4 regions of the Anoxybacillus sp. UARK-01 genome follow, and region 4 is predicted to be linked to each of the others. Evidence: riboswitches for the same ligand, from Rfam matches in the RefSeq annotation. Region 4 holds a riboswitch; each other region holds the start of a gene.
The links. Region 4 has a riboswitch for S-adenosylmethionine ahead of metK (methionine adenosyltransferase). Riboswitches for the same ligand answer to the same signal wherever they lie in the genome.
Positions count from the first base shown of each region.

Region 1: another riboswitch for S-adenosylmethionine. It lies ahead of mtnK (S-methyl-5-thioribose kinase); the one in region 4 lies ahead of metK (methionine adenosyltransferase).
Region 2: another riboswitch for S-adenosylmethionine. It lies ahead of B6A27_RS05270 (bifunctional homocysteine S-methyltransferase/methylenetetrahydrofolate reductase); the one in region 4 lies ahead of metK (methionine adenosyltransferase).
Region 3: another riboswitch for S-adenosylmethionine. It lies ahead of mtnW (2,3-diketo-5-methylthiopentyl-1-phosphate enolase); the one in region 4 lies ahead of metK (methionine adenosyltransferase).

Region 1 covers NZ_NASY01000057.1:21,329-26,548, forward strand. Annotated here, with positions in the region: gene B6A27_RS17815 (sugar ABC transporter ATP-binding protein) at 1-433, opposite strand, end outside; gene B6A27_RS17820 (sugar ABC transporter substrate-binding protein) at 430-1,581, opposite strand; gene mtnA (S-methyl-5-thioribose-1-phosphate isomerase) at 1,578-2,639, opposite strand; gene mtnK (S-methyl-5-thioribose kinase) at 2,657-3,850, opposite strand; SAM riboswitch class I at 3,942-4,049, opposite strand; gene B6A27_RS17835 (carbon-nitrogen family hydrolase) at 4,139-4,954, opposite strand; gene B6A27_RS17840 (pyridoxal phosphate-dependent aminotransferase) at 5,050-5,220, shown strand, end outside.
Region 2 covers NZ_NASY01000031.1:164,453-169,672, forward strand. Annotated here, with positions in the region: gene metH (methionine synthase) at 1-2,042, opposite strand, end outside; gene B6A27_RS05270 (bifunctional homocysteine S-methyltransferase/methylenetetrahydrofolate reductase) at 2,035-3,888, opposite strand; SAM riboswitch class I at 3,963-4,066, opposite strand; gene B6A27_RS05275 (YajQ family cyclic di-GMP-binding protein) at 4,296-4,787, opposite strand; gene B6A27_RS05280 (CvfB family protein) at 4,872-5,220, shown strand, end outside.
Region 3 covers NZ_NASY01000057.1:26,711-31,930, forward strand. Annotated here, with positions in the region: gene B6A27_RS17840 (pyridoxal phosphate-dependent aminotransferase) at 1-858, shown strand, start outside; SAM riboswitch class I at 940-1,047, shown strand; gene mtnW (2,3-diketo-5-methylthiopentyl-1-phosphate enolase) at 1,110-2,333, shown strand; gene B6A27_RS17850 (2-hydroxy-3-keto-5-methylthiopentenyl-1-phosphate phosphatase) at 2,345-3,004, shown strand; gene B6A27_RS17855 (methylthioribulose 1-phosphate dehydratase) at 3,001-3,633, shown strand; gene B6A27_RS17860 (1,2-dihydroxy-3-keto-5-methylthiopentene dioxygenase) at 3,663-4,205, shown strand; gene B6A27_RS17865 (MarR family winged helix-turn-helix transcriptional regulator) at 4,409-4,852, shown strand; gene B6A27_RS17870 (amino acid permease) at 4,995-5,220, opposite strand, start outside.
Region 4 covers NZ_NASY01000042.1:46,437-51,656, forward strand. Annotated here, with positions in the region: gene pckA (phosphoenolpyruvate carboxykinase (ATP)) at 1-795, opposite strand, end outside; SAM riboswitch class I at 1,016-1,131, shown strand; gene metK (methionine adenosyltransferase) at 1,294-2,502, shown strand; gene asnB (asparagine synthase (glutamine-hydrolyzing)) at 2,688-4,586, shown strand; gene B6A27_RS09980 (C39 family peptidase) at 4,583-5,220, opposite strand, start outside.

The DNA.
Region 1 (5,220 bases), on a different contig from region 4:
TACACTCGTGAATCCGTTTATCAAGCGGAAGCGATAGCCCGATTTGCTGCAGTACTTGGGCTGCCCGCTGCTTTTGCTTTTTCCATGAAAGGAATGGATGGCGGGCGGCATGGACCAAATCATCAGCCACAATATTTTCATAGACTGTTAAAAAGGGGAATAGCGCTGTGTCGACTTCTTGAACCACTAAGCCAATGCCGGCCTTCTTGGCGGCCGCCGGATTTGGAAAGTTGACGTCTGTGCCGTCGATCGTGATAGTTCCCTCATTGGGTTGAAGATCTCCAGCTAAAATTTTCATTAATGTACTTTTTCCGGCTCCATTCATTCCTAAAAGGGCGTGAACTTCCCCTTTCTTTACATGGAAATTCACGCCATTTAATACGGTCACGCGATCGAACGATTTATAAATATTGTTCATGAAAAGCCCGCTCATTTTGTTTTCCCCTGTTCTTCTAATGTTTTCATCCATGGAGAGAGAGCGACGTTGGATTGACCCCAGCCAGTAATGTATTGATGCAGATCTCCCATTGTTACTTGCTGATTAGGCAAGTCTGTCTTTTTCACCAGATGTGGCTCGAGAGAATAAATACTTGGCGTTTTCTCACCTGCAATTTTTTGATAAGCAAACCGTACTTGGACTCGGCCGACTTCGGCAGGGTCAGTCGCGGTTGTTGCTACCCATGGGCTGTCTGGCTGCTGAATCATTTGCAAATCTTCATCGCTTAAATCAATGCCGTATACTTTGATTTCGGTACGGCCCGCCTGTTGAATGGCTCGTGTGGCTCCTTTCGCAAATTCGTCCCATGTAGCGAATACAGCATCGATATCGCCTTTGTTCGGATATTTTTTCAAAATCGCTTCCATTTGCGTTTGTGTGTCTAATGCTGTATTAGAGCTGGCATTGCCGAATTTAGCAATTTCTTTAATGCTTGGATACCGTTTTTTAAATGCGTCATAAATGACATAACGCCGTTCCATTGGTGTAAAACCACCGACCCAGATGGTAACAATTTTTCCTTCGCCATTTAAATCTTCTGCTAATGTTTTTAATGTTTTCCAAGCAAGGCTATAGTCATCTTGGTCAATGACGGTTACGCCGGGAATATTTAAGTCGTTGTCAAAAGCGACGACAGGAATGCCTTTGGCCACCGCTTTTTCAACCGGCCCTTTTAATGCGTCGGCTCGTCCGTGGTCCAAAAGGATGGCATCGACATTTTGCGTGATCGCGGTTTCTACATATGAAGCCATTTTCGTTAAATCGTTATCAGCATTGTAAACTTGTACTTCTCCGCCAAATTTCTGCACTTGATCTTTTACGCCAGCAATATATTGAGAGGAGAAGGTACCGATCGAAAATTGCATAATGGCCGCAATTTTAATGGGTTTTTTTAATTGATTTGGAATAGCGGCCTGCTCAGCGGAAGCGGATTCATTGGCTGTATTGTTCGTCGCCTTCTGTTCCGTGTTTTCTTGTTTAGCCGCTGGTTTAGAGCTTACAGCATCTTGTTCATTGGTGCAGCCTCCGAGCATGATGCCGAATAACAATAGGATTGCCAACAAAAATGTGTGTCGTTTTTTCATCGCTTGATTTCCTCCTTAAACAAAGCTGTCAGCACGCTTTCATAATGGCCGCTTATGATTCCTTTTTCAGTAATAATGGCTGTAATCAGCTCGTGAGGCGTCACATCAAAAGCAGGATTGTATACTTTTACTCCAAGAGGAGCGATTCGTGTTCCTGCCAGCTCGGTTATTTCTTCAGACGGACGCTCTTCAATCGGAATATCTGCCCCTGTCTTAGTCGATAAATCAATAGTGGACAGGGGAGCCGCTACATAAAAAGGAATGTTGAATGCTTTAGCGAGCAATGCCAAGCCAAATGTACCGATTTTATTGGCGGTATCTCCGTTTGCGGCAATGCGGTCAGCACCGACGATGACAGCTGTGATGTCTTTTGTCTTTATAGTTTGTGCTGCCATATTATCAGTGATCAGCGTTACATCAACGCCTGCTTGCATGAGCTCCCATGTCGTCAGCCGCGCGCCTTGCAAAATGGGTCTTGTTTCGCAAGCATAGACATGCAGACGAATTCCGCGTTCTTTTGCCAAATAAAAGGGAGCAAGCGCGGTACCATATCGAGCAGTAGCGATTGATCCAGCGTTGCAGATGGTTAAAATGCGATCTCCCTCTTGAAAAAGAGAAAGGGCATGTTCACCGATGGAGCGGCATGTGTTCTCATCCTCGCTTTGAATACGGATTGCCTCATGAACCAATGCTTTTTTGGCATCGGCGACAGACGAAACGTTCGCAATGCTGGCCATCAAGCGGTCGAGCGCCCAAAATAAATTGACGGCTGTCGGTCTGGCACTTGCCAAATAATCACGATCCTTTTTCAGAAGGTTGCGAAAATCTTCGGGAGAATTCGTTTGATAGCTGTGTGCCGCTAAAGCAAGACCGTATGCAGCTGTGATGCCAATCGCTGGAGCACCGCGAACCTTCAATGTGGCAATTGCATCCCACACAGATTGAATATCTTTTAATTCTAAATATTCAGTCTCATTCGGAAGCTTTTGCTGATTTAAAATGGTCAAATGTGTGTGATTCCATTCAACAGAACGCGGAATGGAGAGCAATGAATCCATATTCTTCTTCCTTTCGTTTAATGAGTGGCAGCAAATGTTTGAAAGAACAAAGAGCGTATTTGTTGCACTTCATGGATCGTCTGGCGATGTAAAATCAGTTGTCGCCCGAGCTGAAGGGCAAGCTGCTTGGCATGGATGCGCGTAGGTTGATCTTCGATTCCGTCAAGATCGGCGACATGGGCTAAGCCGATCGTGCGCCGGATGATTTCACAACCAGCAAAACCGACCGCATCGATGAGCGTTTGCTGCAACACGTCTTGCAACAATCCTTCAGTTTTTGCATACGGTTCTACATTATGCTGTTCCCAAAGGGCAGCAAACGTGTGCGTAAATACATTCCATGTTTTTTCGATGTGAGCCAATAGTGGCTCATGTTCTGAACGGGACAACGCATTTAGGAGTAAATTGGCAAAAAATTGGCCGATATCAAACCCGAATGGGCCGTAAAACGCAAACTCAGGATCAATGACTTTTGTTTCTGTGTCGCTTGCAAAAATGCTTCCAGTATGTAAATCCCCATGAATGAGCGCATCGGCTTCCGTTAAAAATTTCCGCTTGAGTTTTGCTACTTCAAGATGAAGCGCATCGTCATTCCAAAGAGCCTCTACGTCACGGCGCAACTCCTCTTCAAAATTATTCGTTTCATGGTCGAAAAACGGATCAGTAAAGACGAGATCTTCGGTAATTTTACATAACTCTGGATTGATGAAATTTTGTTGCAGCTGTTTTTTCTGCTGCTGGTTCATGCCAAAGTCCGATGTGTAAAATAACGTTTTAGCGATAAACTCTCCAATGTGCTGGGAAAGAAGCGGATATGTTTTTCCAGCAATGAATCCTTTTCGAGCAATTTGCAGATGCGATAAATCCTCCATCACGGTAATCGCCAACGACTCATCCGAATAGTATACCTTTGGCACGTATTGCGGAACGTAGTCGGCAAACGTGCGCAACGCATGGCTTTCAATGACAGCCCGCTTAAGCGTAAGCGGCCAGCTTTCACCGACGACTTTTGCATATGGTAGCGCTTGTTTAATAATGACTCCTTTCTTTGTTTGGGGATCAAATACATGGAACACAAGATTTAAGTTACCATCGCCAATTTCTTGGCAAATGAATGGTGTTCCTTCCGGAAATAAGCCTAATCGAGCAGCGAGTGCAACCGCTCCTGATTCCGTTAAAGGCTCGTAGACGGATTGTTTAGAATGTGTCATCATTTGTACCCTCCTTATCATTCACTCAATCAATGAAACAATGAAAAAACCTCTTTCGCTTTTCGAAAGAGGTTTGAAGTCGGCTTCTCCCCTCTTATCTCTCAGCGTGTTGCTGCAAGAATTAGCACCGTGCTTAACGTTGGTTAAGTCGGTTGCCGGGCTTCATCGGGCTCGTCCCTCCACCTGCTCTTGATAAGAGTTTGTTCGGTTTTATTCGAATGTTTTTAACAATGCAAAACTTTTTTCAATTCGCTTGATTCGAATCATACATTCGATTTGCCAGTTTTGTCAACTGTTTTTTTGAAAATTTTTTTCGGCCGAAATATAGTGCTCAGGTCGGCGGTCTTGGAAAATAGGAATTTGCTTGCGAACTTCTTTCACTTTTGACAGCTGGATTTCGGCCATAAGAGAGCATGGATTTTCATCGGCTTCGGCGAGGATGACTCCCCATGGATCAATGACAAGTGAATGGCCGGCAAATTGATTGTTCGGATCTTTTCCAGCACGATTGCAGGCGATTACATAGCATTGATTTTCAATCGCGCGCGCTTGCAAAAGGGTTCGCCAATGTTCAAGGCGGGGCTGTGGCCATTCGGCGACCACAAACAATAACTCTGCGCCTTGGATTGTATGGGCGCGAATCCATTCAGGGAAGCGAATGTCATAGCAAATGACTCCCGCGCACAACGTTTGCTCCAAGGTAAATAAGCCGCTCGATTCACCGGATTGTAAATACAAATGCTCATCCATGAGCTGAAAGAGATGGAGTTTGCTGTATTCTCCTACAATGTCGCCGTCTCGATTGACAATGTACATGGTATTGGTGATGCCGGCAGCGGTTTTTTTGGCAATGGAGCCAGCAACAATACAGACGTTGTGCAGGCGTGCGAGCTTGCTAATAAACGATTTGGTATCAGCGCCATTCTCATCAGCAATGTCGTCAAGGCGTGCGAGATCGTATCCGGTTGTCCATAGTTCAGGAAGGACGATGACGTCAACAGAGCTTTGACAAACTTTTTCGATCTCTTGTTGAACGCGGCGTTTATTTTCCGCAGGATTTCCGAAAGCAATATCGAGCTGAAGACAAGCAATTTTTAATGTCATAATCATTCACCCCAAAAAAATGTCTTTACAATTTAATTTTTACGATATATGATGTTTGACTAGAATTTCAAGAATTTTTTGAGTAGGTGAAGCAATTGAAATCATTTGTCCAATCCGAGTTGTTGCAAAGTCTTCCGAAGCAGTTTTTTGCTTCGCTTGTCGACAAAGTAGGAAAAGTGGTGGCTCAAGGACATGATGTAATTAATCTTGGTCAAGGAAATCCTGATCAACCGACGCCTCCGCATATCGTAGAAGCGCTGCAAAAA
Region 2 (5,220 bases), on a different contig from region 4:
ACAATGAGCTGGTTGTCATTGAACAGCCGGCCTACTTCATCCATACCGGTCATAAGCGGACCATTGATAATATCGAGAGGGTTGTTATATGTTTGCAAGGCCAACTCTAAATCCTCAAGCAATCCCTCTTTTGTTCCTTCGACGACATAGGAGGCGAGCCGTTCCTCGAGCGATAAATGAGTATTCGTTTTTTTCGTTTCTTTCGTTTTGCCCCGGTAAAACTGAATAAAGGTGTTTAAAGTTTCATCATTCGTATGAAAGAGGAGCGCCTCAGCCAATTGCACTTCCTCCGCTGGAATGGAAGCAAAGCGCTCAAGCTTTTCCGTATTAACAATCGCGTAATCAAGGCCGGCTTGCGTACAATGATATAAGAAAACAGAATTTAAAATTTCCCTGCCAACTGGCGGCAATCCGAATGAGACATTGCTGATACCGAGTATGGTTGGACAATGTGGCAGCTGTTCTTTAATGAGTCGGATGCCCTCAATCGTTTCTTTCGCGGCGCCAATATATTGTTCGTCGCCGGTGCCGACTGGAAAAACGAGCGGATCAAAAATAATGTCATGTGGCGGTATGCCGTATTTATTGACAAGCAAATCGTAAGAACGCAAAGCGATTTCAAGCTTTCGTTCAGCGGCAATGGCCATTCCTTGTTCATCAATCGTGCCAACAACAACGGCCGCTCCATAGCGATGAATGAAAGGAGCAATTTTTTCGAAACGCTCCTCTCCGTCTTCGAGGTTAATGGAATTAATAATCGCTTTTCCTTGCGAATAGGAAAGGGCGCACTCAATCACTTTTTCATCCGTTGAATCAATCACGAGCGGCACCTTTACCTTTCGAACGACTTGCTGGATAAATTGTTCCATATCTTCCTTTTCGTCGCGATCCGGATCTGCAAGGCAGATATCGATGACATGAGCGCCGTTTTTTACTTGCGTTCGAGCAATTTCCGCTGCTTCTTCATATTTTCCTTCCGCAATCAAACGTTTAAATTTGCGAGAGCCGATGACGTTTGTTCGTTCGCCGACAAAAAGCGGGCGCATTGTTTCATCGTAAATAAGTGGCTCGATTCCTGAAACAGCATGAACGGAGAATGAGGTTGGAATCGTGCGCGGAGCGACATCGCGAACCGCTTCAGCGATAGCGCGAATATGAGACGGCGTTGTGCCACAGCAGCCGCCGACGATATTGAGCCAGCCTTTCTCAGCAAAGCGGCGGATTTTTTTGGCTAACATATCCGGTGTTTCGTGATAATGCCCTTCTTCATCCGGGAGCCCGGCGTTTGGATAACAGCTGACGGCTGTATCGGCTAGTTGAGAAAGAGAACGCAAGTGATCAGTCATAAACTCCGGCCCAGTTGCACAGTTGAGCCCAATGGCAAATGGCTTCATATGGCGGACGGAAATAAAAAACGATTCAATCGTTTGTCCCGCCAGCGTCGTTCCCATCGGTTCAATCGTCCCAGATATCATAAGCGGAACGATTTTTCCTATCTTTTGAAATGCTTTTGAAATGCCGATAAAACCCGCTTTTACGTTAAGTGTATCTTGACACGTTTCTAAAAGCAGAAGATCGACGCCGCCGATTAATAGGCCGCGCGCTTGCTCTTCATAGGAGGCTACAAGTTGGGCAAATGTTGTCCCCCCGGTAACAGAAAGGGTTTTCGTTGTTGGACCCATCGAACCGGCGACAAACCGCGGCCAGCTTGAAGTGGAATGGCGTTCAGCCGCCCGCTTAGCCAGCTTGGCTGCTTCTATATTTAATTCAAGCGCCATATGGCCGAGCCCATATTCGTCTAACACCATGCTGGTAGCACCGAACGTATTGGTTTCAATGATATCGGCTCCCGCTTCAAGATAGGCTTCGTGAATCTGTGCAATGACGTGAGGGGAGGTCACAGATAAATATTCATTGCATCCTTCGTATGATTCGCCGCCAAAATCAGCAGCTGTAAGCTCGGCGCTTTGAATCATCGTTCCCATTGCTCCATCCATTACTAAAATTTTCTTTTTCAGCTGATTATACAGTTGGCTAGCCATGATGAAGTACCTTCCTTTCTGAAATCGAACGTTCTTTTTCTTGAATATAGCGGACGAGCTCGACTGTCATTTCATAGCGCAAAAACGGCGTAATTAAATAAATGCCGCGAAATAAATCAAAAGCCGCATCGATGAGCGATTTGGCGATGGCAATTCCTTCTCTCGACGATTGAATCGGATCATGGGCGCAAGCCGCCATTCGGGAACGAATATCGTCCGATAACGTGATTCCCGGTACTTCGTGATGCAGAAAGTCGGCGTTACGTGCGCTTGTAAGCGGCATAATGCCGATATAAATCGGCGCTTCAAGATGTTTCGTTGCCTCGTATACCTCTTCGATTTTTTGTTCGGAATAGAGCGGCTGCGAAATAAAGTAGTGGGCGCCGCACTGAATCTTTTTCTCAAGCCGCTGCACCGCTTTATCTAAATAACGGACATTCGGATTGAAGGCCGCAGCGATAGAGAAGTTGGTTTTTTGCCCAAGCGGCTGACCGGAGTAGGAAATCCCTTCATTAAATTGGCGAATCAGCTGAATTAAATCAAATGATGACAAATCATACACAGATGTTGCGCCAGGAAATTCGCCGATTTTGGATGGATCTCCGGTGACAGCAAGTACATCCGTAATGCCAAGTGTATGCAATCCCATTAAATGAGATTGCAGACCAATCAGATTGCGGTCGCGGCATGTAATGTGGATCAGCGGACGGATGCCTAGCTGTTGCTTAATAAGGGTTCCGAGCGCGACATTGCTGATGCGCGGAGTAGCTAAAGAATTATCAGCCAGTGTTAGGGCATCAATATTCGTTTCTTTGAGCGCTTTCGCTCCTTCCAAAAATTTTCCGATGCCCAGCTTTTTCGGCGGATCTAATTCAACAAGGACCGACCGACGTTTTTTTACGATATTTTCTAAAGGCGGTTCAGATTTTGGCTCTGCTGATGGAATCGAGATGGTTGCTTGCTGCTGTTTCACTTGTTTCGTTTGAATTGGCGTGCGATCAATCAAGGCTTGTGCCATCGCCGCAATATGTTTAGGCGTCGTTCCGCAGCAGCCGCCGATCAGGCGGACGCCTTGTTCGCGAAAGGAGAGAGCCGTTTCCTTAAAATATTCGGCGTTCGTTTCATAAACAAGGCGGCCGTCGCGATAATCCGGAAGGCTAGCATTCGGATAAGCGGAAAGGAATGCGGTGCTGGGAAGCGGCACGGCTTCAAGAGAACGAATCATATGATACGGACCAAGATGGCAGTTTAATCCAACTACATCGGCCCCCAATTGTTCCAATTGGGAAAGCGCATCGCTGAGCGGAGTCCCGTCTTGCAGCACGCCAACACCGTGAAGGGTCACATGGGCGATAATCGGTAATGTTGTTTCTTTTCGGGCGATGGCGAGCACCGTTTGAAGCTCCTCTAAGTCGTAATAGGTTTCAAGCAGAATTCCATCTACTTCTTCGTGCAAAAGCACGTACAACTGCTCCCGAAACGTCCGTTTCACTTCTTCAAGAGTGATGGCGCTTTTCTTGAATGTGCGAAGACCGCCGATGGTTCCAAGAACATAGGCACGGCCTGAGGCCGCTTGTTTCGCTAGCTTTACAGCTGCGCGGTTGATTTCTTTTACATCGTCCTCCAATCCATAGCGTGCTAGCTTCATATAGTTTGCGCCATATGTATTGGTTTGAATGACTTCTGCGCCAGCGTCAAGATAAGCTTCATGAATATGGATAATATCTTCTGGTTTGGAGAGATTCAATTCTTCAAAACATCGGTCAATTCCATGGGAGTATAATAAAGTTCCCATCGCCCCATCGGCGATGATGATTCGTTTCTGCAATTCTTCTAAAAATCCCATGCGTATCACTCCTTCGTCTTCTTAAAAAATAAAAAAAGCCTTCTAAAAATAAGAAGAAGACTTTGGGTTGCTCCTTCTTATCTTCCAAGCATCAAGCCTGTCTGGAATTAGCACCTTGACATACAGTCAGGTTGCTGAGAGTTCACAGGGCCAGTCCCTCCCTCTCTCTTGATAAGAAAAATGAGTATGCAATTTTCAATCAATGCGTTATTTATAATTTAAATAATTTTTAGAAAATATTCAACTGCAAATTTTGATTATTTTTTAGATGGAACGGATCAGCGCTCAAAAGGCGACGATCAGGCAAAGTTTGTGGACTTACGCCAGGAAATCTATAGTTCGCATTTTGGTTATAAAAACAGCCTAATTCCTCCGAATTAGGCTGTTAAGACGAAGCGCACAAACCCCTATCGATAGTTGACAAATTGTACATCAATCGGCAAATCAGCTTCACGGATCGCTGTGATCACTTTTTGCAGATCATCTTTGCTTTTGCCGCTGACGCGGATTTGATCTTCTTGAACTTGGCTTTTTACTTTTAAGCCTGTGTTTTTAATAATCGTATTAATTTTTTTCGCATGATCTTTGTCAATTCCTTGAACAAGGCTGGCACGTTGACGGACCGTTCCTCCTGAGGCTGGTTCTATTTTTCCGTATTGAATATTTTTGATAGAGACCCCGCGCTTAATCAGTTTGCCGATTAATACATCTTTCAATTGCTCAAGTTTGAATTCATCGTCGGAAACGAGGATCAGTTCGTCTTTTTCTAAGGAAATGTCACTTTTGCTTCCCTTGAAATCGTAGCGGTTTTGAATCTCCTTCATGGCGATATGAATGGCGTTAGTAACTTCAGATAAATCTACTTTGGATACGATATCAAATGAGCTTTCTTTCGACATATATTACCTCCAGTAAAATTTGGTCATTTTGTTTTTATTATAGTAAAATGTAGCATGATAAACAATAAAAAGGAAGATGCATCCATGAAACAACTTATACCAGGAGAAATAAGAACATTAACCGTAAAGCGGGAGGTTCCGTTTGGCTGGTTTTTAGCGAGCGGTCAGGAAGAAGTGCTGCTTCATCAAACGGAGATAGACCGTCCACTTGCAATCGGAGAAGAGGTCCATGTCTTTTTATATCACGACCATCAAGGACGGTTGAGCGCTACAATGAAATCACCCAAAATAACAAAGGATACATATCATTGGGTGGAGGTGGTTGATGTTGTTCCAAAGCTCGGTGTTTTTGTTGACATTGGCATATCAAAAGATGTGCTTGTGTCTAGCGATGATTTGCCTCCTCTTTTGTCACTATGGCCACAGCGAGGGG
Region 3 (5,220 bases), on a different contig from region 4:
CCGCAGTGCTTATTAAATCCGGGCGATGTTGTGCTTGTGCCGGATCCCGGATACCCTGATTATTGGTCGGGAGTGGCATTAGCGCGTGCAAAAATGGAAATGATGCCGCTTTATAGCGAAAACGGCTTTTTGCCTGATTATCGTCAATTGGATGAAAAGGTGGTTGAGAAAGCCAAGCTGATGTTTTTAAATTATCCAAATAACCCGACGGGAGCTGTAGCGACAGACTCGTTTTTTCAAGAGACCGTTTCGTTTGCACAAAAGCATGGAATTTGCGTTGTCCATGACTTTGCTTATGGTGCGATTGGATTTGACGGGCAAAAACCGATCAGCTTTTTGCAGGCGGAAGGAGCCAAGGATGTCGGTATTGAAATTTATACATTTTCCAAAACGTATAATATGGCTGGCTGGCGCGTAGGTTTTGCGATTGGCAATGAAAGTGTGATTGCTGCGATCAATCTTTTGCAAGACCATTTATATGTCAGCTTGTTTGGTGCGATTCAGGAAGCGGCAGCGGTTGCGCTGCTTGAGTCACAGCAATGCGTGACGGAGTTGGTAGCGTTGTATGAATCACGGCGCAATGCGTTCATTGGAGCTTTACAGGAAATTGGTTGGAACGTAAGTGCTCCAGCCGGCTCCTTTTTTGCTTGGCTGCCGGTACCAAAGGGCTGGACTTCGGAGCGCTTTGCTGATTTATTGCTTGAGCAAGCGCATGTTGTGGTGGCGCCTGGGATTGGATTTGGCGAGCACGGGGAAGGATATGTGCGCGTCGGGCTGTTGACAAGCGAAGAACGCTTGACAGAAGCGGCACGGCGCATCGCTAAGCTCAATCTTTTTCAGCAAGCGGTAAAAAAATAATTGACAATCTGCATGATCCCTGTCATAATTCGAATTAAATTTGCAAAATGAAAATTTCAAAAAAATGAATAGAAGCTGTCATTCTTATCAAGAGCAGGTGGAGGGACGAGCCCAATGAAGCCCGGCAACCGACTTAACCAACGTTAAGCACGGTGCTAATTCTTGCAGCATTACGCTGAGAGATAAGAAGAGTTGAAACCAAAGCCTCTTCTTATGGAAGAGGTTTTTTTATTGGAATTGGAGGGATGAGAATGAGCCAAGTCATCGCCACGTATCTGCTTTATGATGAGGCTGATTTGGAGAAAAAGGCGGAGAAAATCGCGCTTGGCTTAACGATCGGTTCATGGACCGAATTGCCGTTTTTGGAAAAAGAACAACTGCGTAAACATAAAGGAACGGTTGTGCATGTGCAACCGCTTGAAGAAAGCGAACGTGCCAATCAATATTTCGGAAAACGCTTGAAGCGGGGAATGGTCAAGATCGCTTACCCAAGCGCCAACTTCAGCGTCGATTTGCCCGCTGTTTTGACGACGGTGTTTGGGAAATTGTCATTAGATGGCACGATTAAGCTGATAGATTTAGAGTTTTCTGATGATCTAAAGAAAGCATTTCCTGGTCCTCGCTTTGGCATTAAGGGAATTCGCGCAAAGCTGGATGTTTATGACCGCCCGCTGTTAATGAGCATTTTTAAAGGTGTGATCGGGCGCGATTTGTCCTATTTATCCGAGCAACTGAGACAGCAGGCGCTTGGAGGCGTAGATCTTGTCAAGGATGATGAAATTTTATTTGAAAATGAACAGGCGCCATTCGAAAAGCGAATTGCGGCAGGAAAAAAAGTCTTGCAGCACGTATATGAAGAGACAGGGCATAGAACGCTTTATGCGGTGAATCTTTCGGGAAAAACGTTTGAGTTAAAAGAGAAAGCGAAGCGAGCGGTGGAGCTTGGCGCTGATTTGCTGCTGTTCAACGTGTTCGCGTATGGACTGGACGTATTGCAAGGATTGCGGGAGGATGAGGAGATTTCCATTCCGATTATGGCGCATCCGGCGTTTAGCGGGGCGTTGACTCCGTCGGAATTTTACGGTGTAAGCCATCCTTTGTTGCTTGGCAAGCTCGTTCGCATGGCAGGGGCGGATTTTTCCTTGTTCCCGTCTCCATATGGAAACGTTGCTCTGGCCAAGGAAGACGCAAGTGGCATTGCCCATGAATTAACGAAGGAAGATGTATTTGTACAAACGTTTCCTGTTCCGTCTGCCGGCATTCATCCAGGACTGGTTCCGCTCCTTATCCGCGATTTTGGCATCGACAGCGTCATTAATGCAGGAGGCGGGGTGCATGGACATCCAGAGGGAGCGGCAGGAGGAGGAAAGGCATTTAGCGCCGCAATCGCGGCAGTATTAGCTGGAAAGCCTTTAAGTGAGGCGGCAAAAGAAAACCATTCATTGCAAAAAGCCATTGCTTTATGGGGCACTTAAGAGGTGAAAGTATGACGAAACCGATAATTTTTTGCGATTTCGATGGCACGATTACAAATAATGACAACATTATAGCGATTATGAAGCAATTTGCTCCGCCGCAATGGGAAAGCATCAAAGAGGATGTGCTCGCGCAGCGCTGCTCTGTTCAAGCTGGCGTCGGAGCGATGTTTTCGCTTCTTCCTTCCCGGCTAAAAGAAGAGATTACGAGTTTTATTTTAGGCACTGCCCAAATTCGCGATGGTTTTCGTGAATTTGTCTCCTTTACAAAGGAGCGAGGCATTCCGCTCTATGTCGTTAGCGGCGGAATCGATTTTTTCGTTTATCCGCTTTTAGAGGGACTTATTGAAAAAGACGCGATTTTTTGCAATGGTTCGGACTTTAGCGGGGAAACGATTCGCATTACATGGCCGTATGCGTGTGATGACCATTGCCGTAATGGCTGCGGCTGCTGCAAGCCGTCGTTGTTAAGAAAGCTAGCAACACCAGAGGCAACGAAGATCGTCATTGGTGATTCCGTGACAGATTTAGCGGTCGCCCAGCTTGCCGATCACGTGATTGCCCGTGATTTTCTGTTGCAAAAATGTGCGGAGCTGGACCTGACCCATACGCCGTTTACGACGTTCTTTGATGTCATTGAATCTTTGAAAAGGATGGAGGTGAGCGCATGAGCGATTTATTGAAGAAATGGGAAGAGCTTGCTGATGTCAAAGCAGAACTGGCTTCCCGCGATTGGTTTTTGGGAACAAGCGGGAATCTATCGATCAAGGTGGCTGATCAGCCGCTAACCTTTTTCGTTACGGCCAGCGGAAAAGATAAACGAAAACAAACAAATGATGATTTTCTTCTTGTCGACGCTTTGGGCAATCCGGCTGAGTCGACCCATTTAAAGCCATCGGCTGAAACCTTGCTGCATGTGGAAATTTATAATAAAACGAACGCTGGCTGCGTGCTTCATGTTCATACGATTGATAATAATGTCGTCTCTGAACTGTACGGGGATGATGGGGAAGTCATTTTTACCGGCCAAGAAATGATTAAAGCGTTTGGTCTTTGGGAGGAAGATGCGGTTTTCCGCATTCCGATTATTCGGAATCATGCGCACATTCCGACGCTTGCCTCTGAGTTTTCGCAGCACGTCTCGGCAGATAGCGGAGCGGTGCTGATTCGCAACCACGGTATTACCGTATGGGGAAAAAGCTCCTTTGAAGCGAAAAAGTTTTTAGAAGCGTGCGAGTTTTTGTTTAGCTATCATGTTAAGCTGCTTATGCTAAAAGGTCACAAAGTATTCACTTCATAGATTTTAAAATGATAATGGAGGGATGAAAAATGGCAGTTATTAAAATTAGAAACACAGGTGAATGGATCAAAGGTCATGAGAATGTAGGGAGCTTTCTAGAAAAGCAAGGCGTTCTGTATGAACATTGGGAGATTAGCAAGCTGCCAAATCACTTAAAAGAAAAGTTTGTTTTGAGTGACGAAGAAAAAGAGGAAATTTTAGGGGTTTTTAAAGATGATATTGAGGATTTAGCAACAAGAAGAGGCTATAAAGCGTGGGATGTTGTCGCTTTATCAGATGCGACTCCGAATTTAGAGGAGTTATTGAAGAAATTTGAACAAGTGCATATTCATACGGAGGATGAAGTGCGCGCCATCGTCGCGGGTCACGGCATTTTCATTATTAAAGGCGACGAACAAACAGGATATTTTGAAGTGCAGCTGGAAGCTGGCGATGTCATTTCCGTGCCAGAAGGAAATCCGCATTTCTTCACATTAATGGAAGACCGCCAAGTGGTAGCTGTTCGTTTGTTTATTGATCCATCTGGCTGGGTTGCCCATCCTTATGAGGAAAAAGAAGAAGCTGTTCAATAACCAACAAGCGCAGGAATCTTAAGCGATTCTTGCGCTTTTTGATGGATGTAATCGAATCTATTCGTCGAGCAGCTTTCTAGCACTGAAACGAATGGCAGAAGAACGTGCGAAATGGACGGTGTAGATCGGGGCGTTTCATTGACAAAGAGAGGATTTTTCGCTACAATGGCTTCGAATTCGACCGATAAAGGATTTGATGACAAGTGGCGGATAGAGAGGAAATTTTGCAATCATTAAAGCTATTTATTGTGCTGTCAAGAGCGTACCGTGCTGTTAATGATCAAGTAAATAAATCCATTCAGTCGTTCGGCGTGAACCCTACGGAGTTCGCTGTGTTGGAATTGCTATATCATAAGGGGGATCAGCCATTGCAGCAAATTGGCGGGAAAATTTTACTGGCAAGCGGCAGCATCACATATGTTGTCGATAAATTAGAGCAAAAAGGGCTGATTATGCGCAAAGCATGTGAAAAGGACCGCCGTGTAACTTATGCTTCGATTACGGATAAGGGAAAAGCTTTTATTGAAAAGGTATTTCCGGAGCATGAACAAACGATCCATGAAACACTTTCCGGATTAACGATTGAAGAGAAAGAACAGGTTATTGAGTTATTGAAAAAAATGGGATACGGTGCGAAACAGCAATAAGTACAGATGGTGAAAGCGCCAGCGGATCAAAGGTTCGCTGGCGCTTTTTTATAATGGGTGGCGGGCGCGCGTTCTTTTTTGATAAAGAGAGAGGAGAGACTATAGATAAAAGAAAGAGAGGGAGAACCCCCTCTCTTTTGGATCAAGCTGACAGTCTTTTTTTCGCGTTTTCTTCTTTTTCTGCTGCTTTTTTCACAAGCGGATAAAAAATGATGCCGCTTGCGAGCAACACAATGCCAAGCATGAAGGTTTTGATGTCAGATGTTCCCGCGATAATGACCCAGATGGAATAAATAGTGGCCAGTGCTGCAATGACTCCATCCGTGATTCGCTGCTTTGTATTGGTTTTATATGTCTCTCCTGTCCAT
Region 4 (5,220 bases):
GTTAAACACTCCGCTATTGGACCAGCCATGTTCATCGTCTCCAATTAAACGGCGCTTCGGATCGGCAGAAAGCGTCGTTTTTCCGGTTCCTGATAATCCGAAAAATAGTGCGACATCTCCTTCTGGACCGACGTTTGCCGAGCAGTGCATTGGTAAAATGTTTTGCTCTGGAAGAAGGAAATTCATCACAGAGAAAATGGATTTTTTAATTTCTCCCGCATATTCAGTACCGCCAATGAGCACGATGCGGCGTTCAAACGAAATGATAATAAACGTTTCTGATTTTGTTCCATCGACAGCTGGATCCGCTTTGAAGTTTGGTGCGGAAATGACTGTGAACTGTGCATCGTGTGTTTCCAGCTCTTCCTGTGTCGGACGGATAAAAAGCTGATGTGCGAATAAATTGTGCCAAGCAAATTCATTGATAACCTGAATAGGCAGGCGATAGGCCGGATCAGCTCCAGCGAAGCCTTTGAATACGAATATCTCATCTTTTTGCATTAAATAGTCGATGACTTTATGATATAATTGATCAAAGACTTCTTCGGAAATCGGTTGATTAACTGTGCCCCAATCGATTTTTTCTTTTGTGGAGGCTTCCGCTACAATATATTTATCTTTTGGTGAACGTCCCGTATATTTTCCAGTTGTAGTGGCAACCGCGCCAGTCGCTGTCAGCATTCCTTCTTTGCGCTCAAGAACTTTTTCTACTAGTTGAGAAACAGACAAATTTTGCTGTATGTTTTGCCGTTGGAGCAGTATATTCAACTTATTGGTAACATCAACAATGCTCATCTACAAAACCTACCTTTTTGTAAAGTTATAAACCTGAAATTAGTATAACACATTTAAATAATTAGTCCATACTATTTAACGTAATTTTTCACGTTTATTTTTTGTCTATTTTGTTGCAAATACATATGGAGAAAATTACCCTGTGCAACATGAAAAAATTTTGCCGAATCATGTTGACTTTTTTTTGTTGATTAAGCTATGATAACATATTGAACGGTTACTCTTATCCCGAGTTGGTGGAGGGACAGGCCCAATGAAACCCAGCAACCGTCACAACAATTATACATGTGAAATGGTGCTAACCTGTGGCAAGGCATAGCCCTTGAACGATAAGAGTGAAAGGCGCGATATGAAAGCAAATCACCTTTCCTCGATATCGAAGGAAAGGTTTTTTCGTTTATATAAGCGGGGGAATGAGTGCCGTATCAATTTTTCAGTGATCAGAGGCGCAAAAGGCGGCGTCTCTCAAACATGAACATAAGAGGAGGAAAACAACGAATGTCAGCCAAACGCCGTTTATTCACTTCTGAATCTGTTACAGAAGGCCATCCTGATAAAATTTGCGACCAAATTTCCGACGCGATTTTAGATGCGATTTTAGCAAAAGATCCAAATGCCCGCGTAGCATGCGAAACAAGCGTAACAACGGGTCTTGTATTAGTGAGCGGAGAAATTACGACATCCACATATGTGGATATTCCGAAAATCGTTCGCGATACGGTTCGCGAAATTGGTTATACTCGTGCGAAATTTGGCTTTGATGCTGATACATGCGCAGTATTGACATCGATCGACGAGCAATCACCTGATATTGCCATGGGTGTTGACCAGGCATTAGAGGCGCGTGAAGGTCAGATGACTGACGAAGAAATCGAAGCGATTGGCGCGGGCGACCAAGGATTGATGTTTGGATTTGCTTGCAATGAAACAAAAGAGCTTATGCCTCTGCCGATTTCGCTGGCGCACAAATTAGCTCGCCGTCTCTCAGAAGTGCGCAAAGAAGATATTTTGCCGTATTTGCGTCCAGATGGCAAAACGCAAGTAACAGTGGAATACGATGAAAATGGCAAGCCGGTACGCATCGACACGATTGTTGTTTCGACACAGCATCATCCAGAAATTACGCAGGAGCAAATCGTGCGCAATATTAAAGAACATGTGATTCAACCAGTTGTTCCAGCGGAATTAATCGACGAAAATACAAAATACTTTATCAATCCAACAGGTCGTTTTGTGATCGGCGGTCCACAGGGAGACGCTGGATTAACAGGCCGTAAAATCATTGTTGACACATATGGAGGCTATGCTCGCCACGGCGGTGGCGCGTTTTCAGGAAAAGATCCGACAAAGGTTGACCGTTCGGCAGCCTATGCTGCGCGTTATGTCGCTAAAAATATTGTCGCTGCTGGCCTTGCTGAAAAATGCGAAGTGCAGCTAGCCTATGCAATCGGCGTGGCAAAACCAGTGTCCATCGCCATTGATACATTTGGCACAGGAAAGGTATCTGAAGACATTTTAATTGAAGTGGTGCGCAATAACTTTGATCTTCGTCCTGCTGGCATTATTAAAATGCTTGATTTGCGCCGTCCGATTTACAAACAAACGGCGGCCTATGGTCACTTTGGCCGCGCGGATGTGGATCTTCCATGGGAGCGCACAGACAAAGCGGAAGCGTTAAAAGAGCAGGCTCTTGCATTGGCGAAGTGATAAGGCATCAAAAGAGAGTTACATGAATATGTAGCTCTCTTTCTCTTTTCTGTTTGATTTGCAACGAATGTTGATAAGGTTCGACTAATTTATTGTAATCAATGGTTAAAATAAATGTAACGTTCCAAATGTCCAAATCTGTGGTATAATTTTCGAGTTGAATATAAAGAAGTAGGTGAAACGGCATGTGCGGTTTTATAGGTTGTGTCCATGATCATCCAAAAACACTTGATGAACAATGGAAAAAAACGTTTGAAGAAATGAATGACATGATTACTCATCGCGGTCCTGACGATGATGGATATTTTTTTGATGAACATGTTCATTTCGGCTTTAGACGTCTCAGCATTATCGATTTAGAAGCTGGTCATCAGCCGTTATCGTATGAAAACGAAAAATATTGGATTATTTTTAACGGTGAAATTTACAACTATATTGAACTGCGTGATGAATTATTGCAAAAAGGATATCCATTTGCGACCCACTCCGATACAGAAGTCATTATTGCTTTATATAGCCATGAAAAAGAAAAAGCGGTCGAAAAGCTGCGCGGCATGTTTGCCTTTGTCATTTGGGACAAGGAAGAAAAATCGGTTTTTGCCGCTCGGGATCCTTTTGGAATCAAGCCATTCTTCTATATGGAAGAGGAAGACCGCACCTTTTTTGCATCGGAGAAAAAAAGCATTTTGCATGCGATAGAAAATGATTTACTTGACTATGAAGCATTGCAGCACTACTTAACATTTCAATATGTCCCTGAACCGATGACGATGTCTGCCGGAATCCGCAAGCTGGAGCCTGGCCACTATATCAAAAAGAAAGTTGGCGAACCATTGACGATCCATCGCTACTGGAAAGCGAACTTTCAGCCCGTTGTTCAATCTGAAGATGAGCTTGTAAAAGAAATTCGCGAGGTATTATTTGATTCGGTGAAGGTGCATATGCGCAGCGATGTGCCTGTCGGATCATTTTTATCAGGAGGAATTGATTCATCGCTTATTGCTTCGATTGCCAAGCAATTTCATCCCAACATTAAGACGTTTTCTGTTGGCTTTGAGCGTGAAGGATTCAGCGAGATTGACGTAGCGAAGGAAACGGCGGAAAAACTGGGAGTCGAAAATATTAGCTATGTCATCTCTCCTCAAGAATATATGGATGAACTTCCAAAAATTATGTGGCATATGGACGATCCGCTTGCTGATCCGGCGGCTGTTCCGCTTTATTTCGTTGCTCGCGAGGCAAGAAAGCACGTAACCGTTGTCCTTTCAGGAGAAGGGGCTGACGAGTTATTTGGCGGCTACAATATTTACCGTGAGCCGCAATCGCTGGAGGTTTTTGAACGAATGCCTCAGGCGGCGAAGTCAGCATTGCGAATGATTGCCCGCATTCTTCCTGATGGAGTAAAAGGGAAAAGCTTTATTGAACGCGGTTTAACACCGATGGAGGAACGATATATCGGCAATGCGAAAATGTACAGTGAAGCAGAAAAGCAAAGCTTGCTGAAAAGTTATCGTAGTGGACTGGAGTATACGAATATTACGGCTTCTCTTTATCAGGAAACGCCGGATTATCCGCCTGTCAATCGGATGCAGTATGTCGATATCCATACATGGCTTCGCGGAGACATTTTATTAAAAGCGGATAAAATGACAATGGCGCATTCGCTGGAGCTGCGTGTTCCATTTTTAGATAAAGCGGTGTTTGCGGTAGCAGCCAAAATCGCTCCTGAATGGAAAACGGCGCAGCAGACAACGAAGTATATTTTGCGAAAAGCAGCAGAAGGTATTGTTCCTGACCACGTTTTACACCGTAAAAAACTTGGGTTCCCAGTTCCGATTCGCCATTGGTTGAAAAATGAAATGCATGATTGGGCGAAAAATTTAATTAAAGAAAGCGATACGGATTATTTATTCCATAAAAATCAGCTGTATCGTCTTCTTGATGAGCACTGTGCAGGAAAAGCAGACAATAGCCGAAAGCTTTGGACTGTGTTTGCCTTTTTAATTTGGCATCAGGTTTATGTTGAAAAAAAGTATGATTTTTCCTATTTATATAAAAAAGACAAACAACCATTATCAATCTAATCCGATTGATAAGTGATTGCTTGTCTTCCCATTTGCACCCAAGCATCTAAAAACTCGGCTTTGGGTGCTTTTTGATTTTTTGTCTTTTTCAGCGGGTCGTTAAAATAAATATAGTCCTTATCATATCCAGTAATCACAACAGAATGCTCGTAGTAGGTGATTTGAATAGGGCCGCTTGGAGTATCCCACTCGCGGAAGGCGGAGGCTGGGAGCTTTTTGAATGTGCTGTTTGTAATGATCCAAATGGGCGAGCCTTGAGAAAGATATTTTTGCAGCTCGCTAAAATCGCTGCCGGTTAAATTGACAATTCGATGCGGCAAATATTTCTTGGCGAGCTGTTCAATTGGTTCGTGATATACCCCCAGTCCCGGAGTAGTTAGAGAATACATATCGCCGACAAATCCATCATGCGGATTTCCAAAGTATACTTTGCCATTTCGCCGTTGAAACGGAGTCGGGTCCTTCTTTACTTGCTTTGCCAAGGTGATCTTGTCGACTTTCACTCCAGCGTCTTGCAGAAGCATGGCGAGACTAGTTACTTCACAGCCGCGCGGCAGCTCAGGAAGCTGAGAGATCAGCGGGACATCGAGCAAAACGAAAGGTTTGATGTCCTCTTCAATAAAAGTGGAAACGA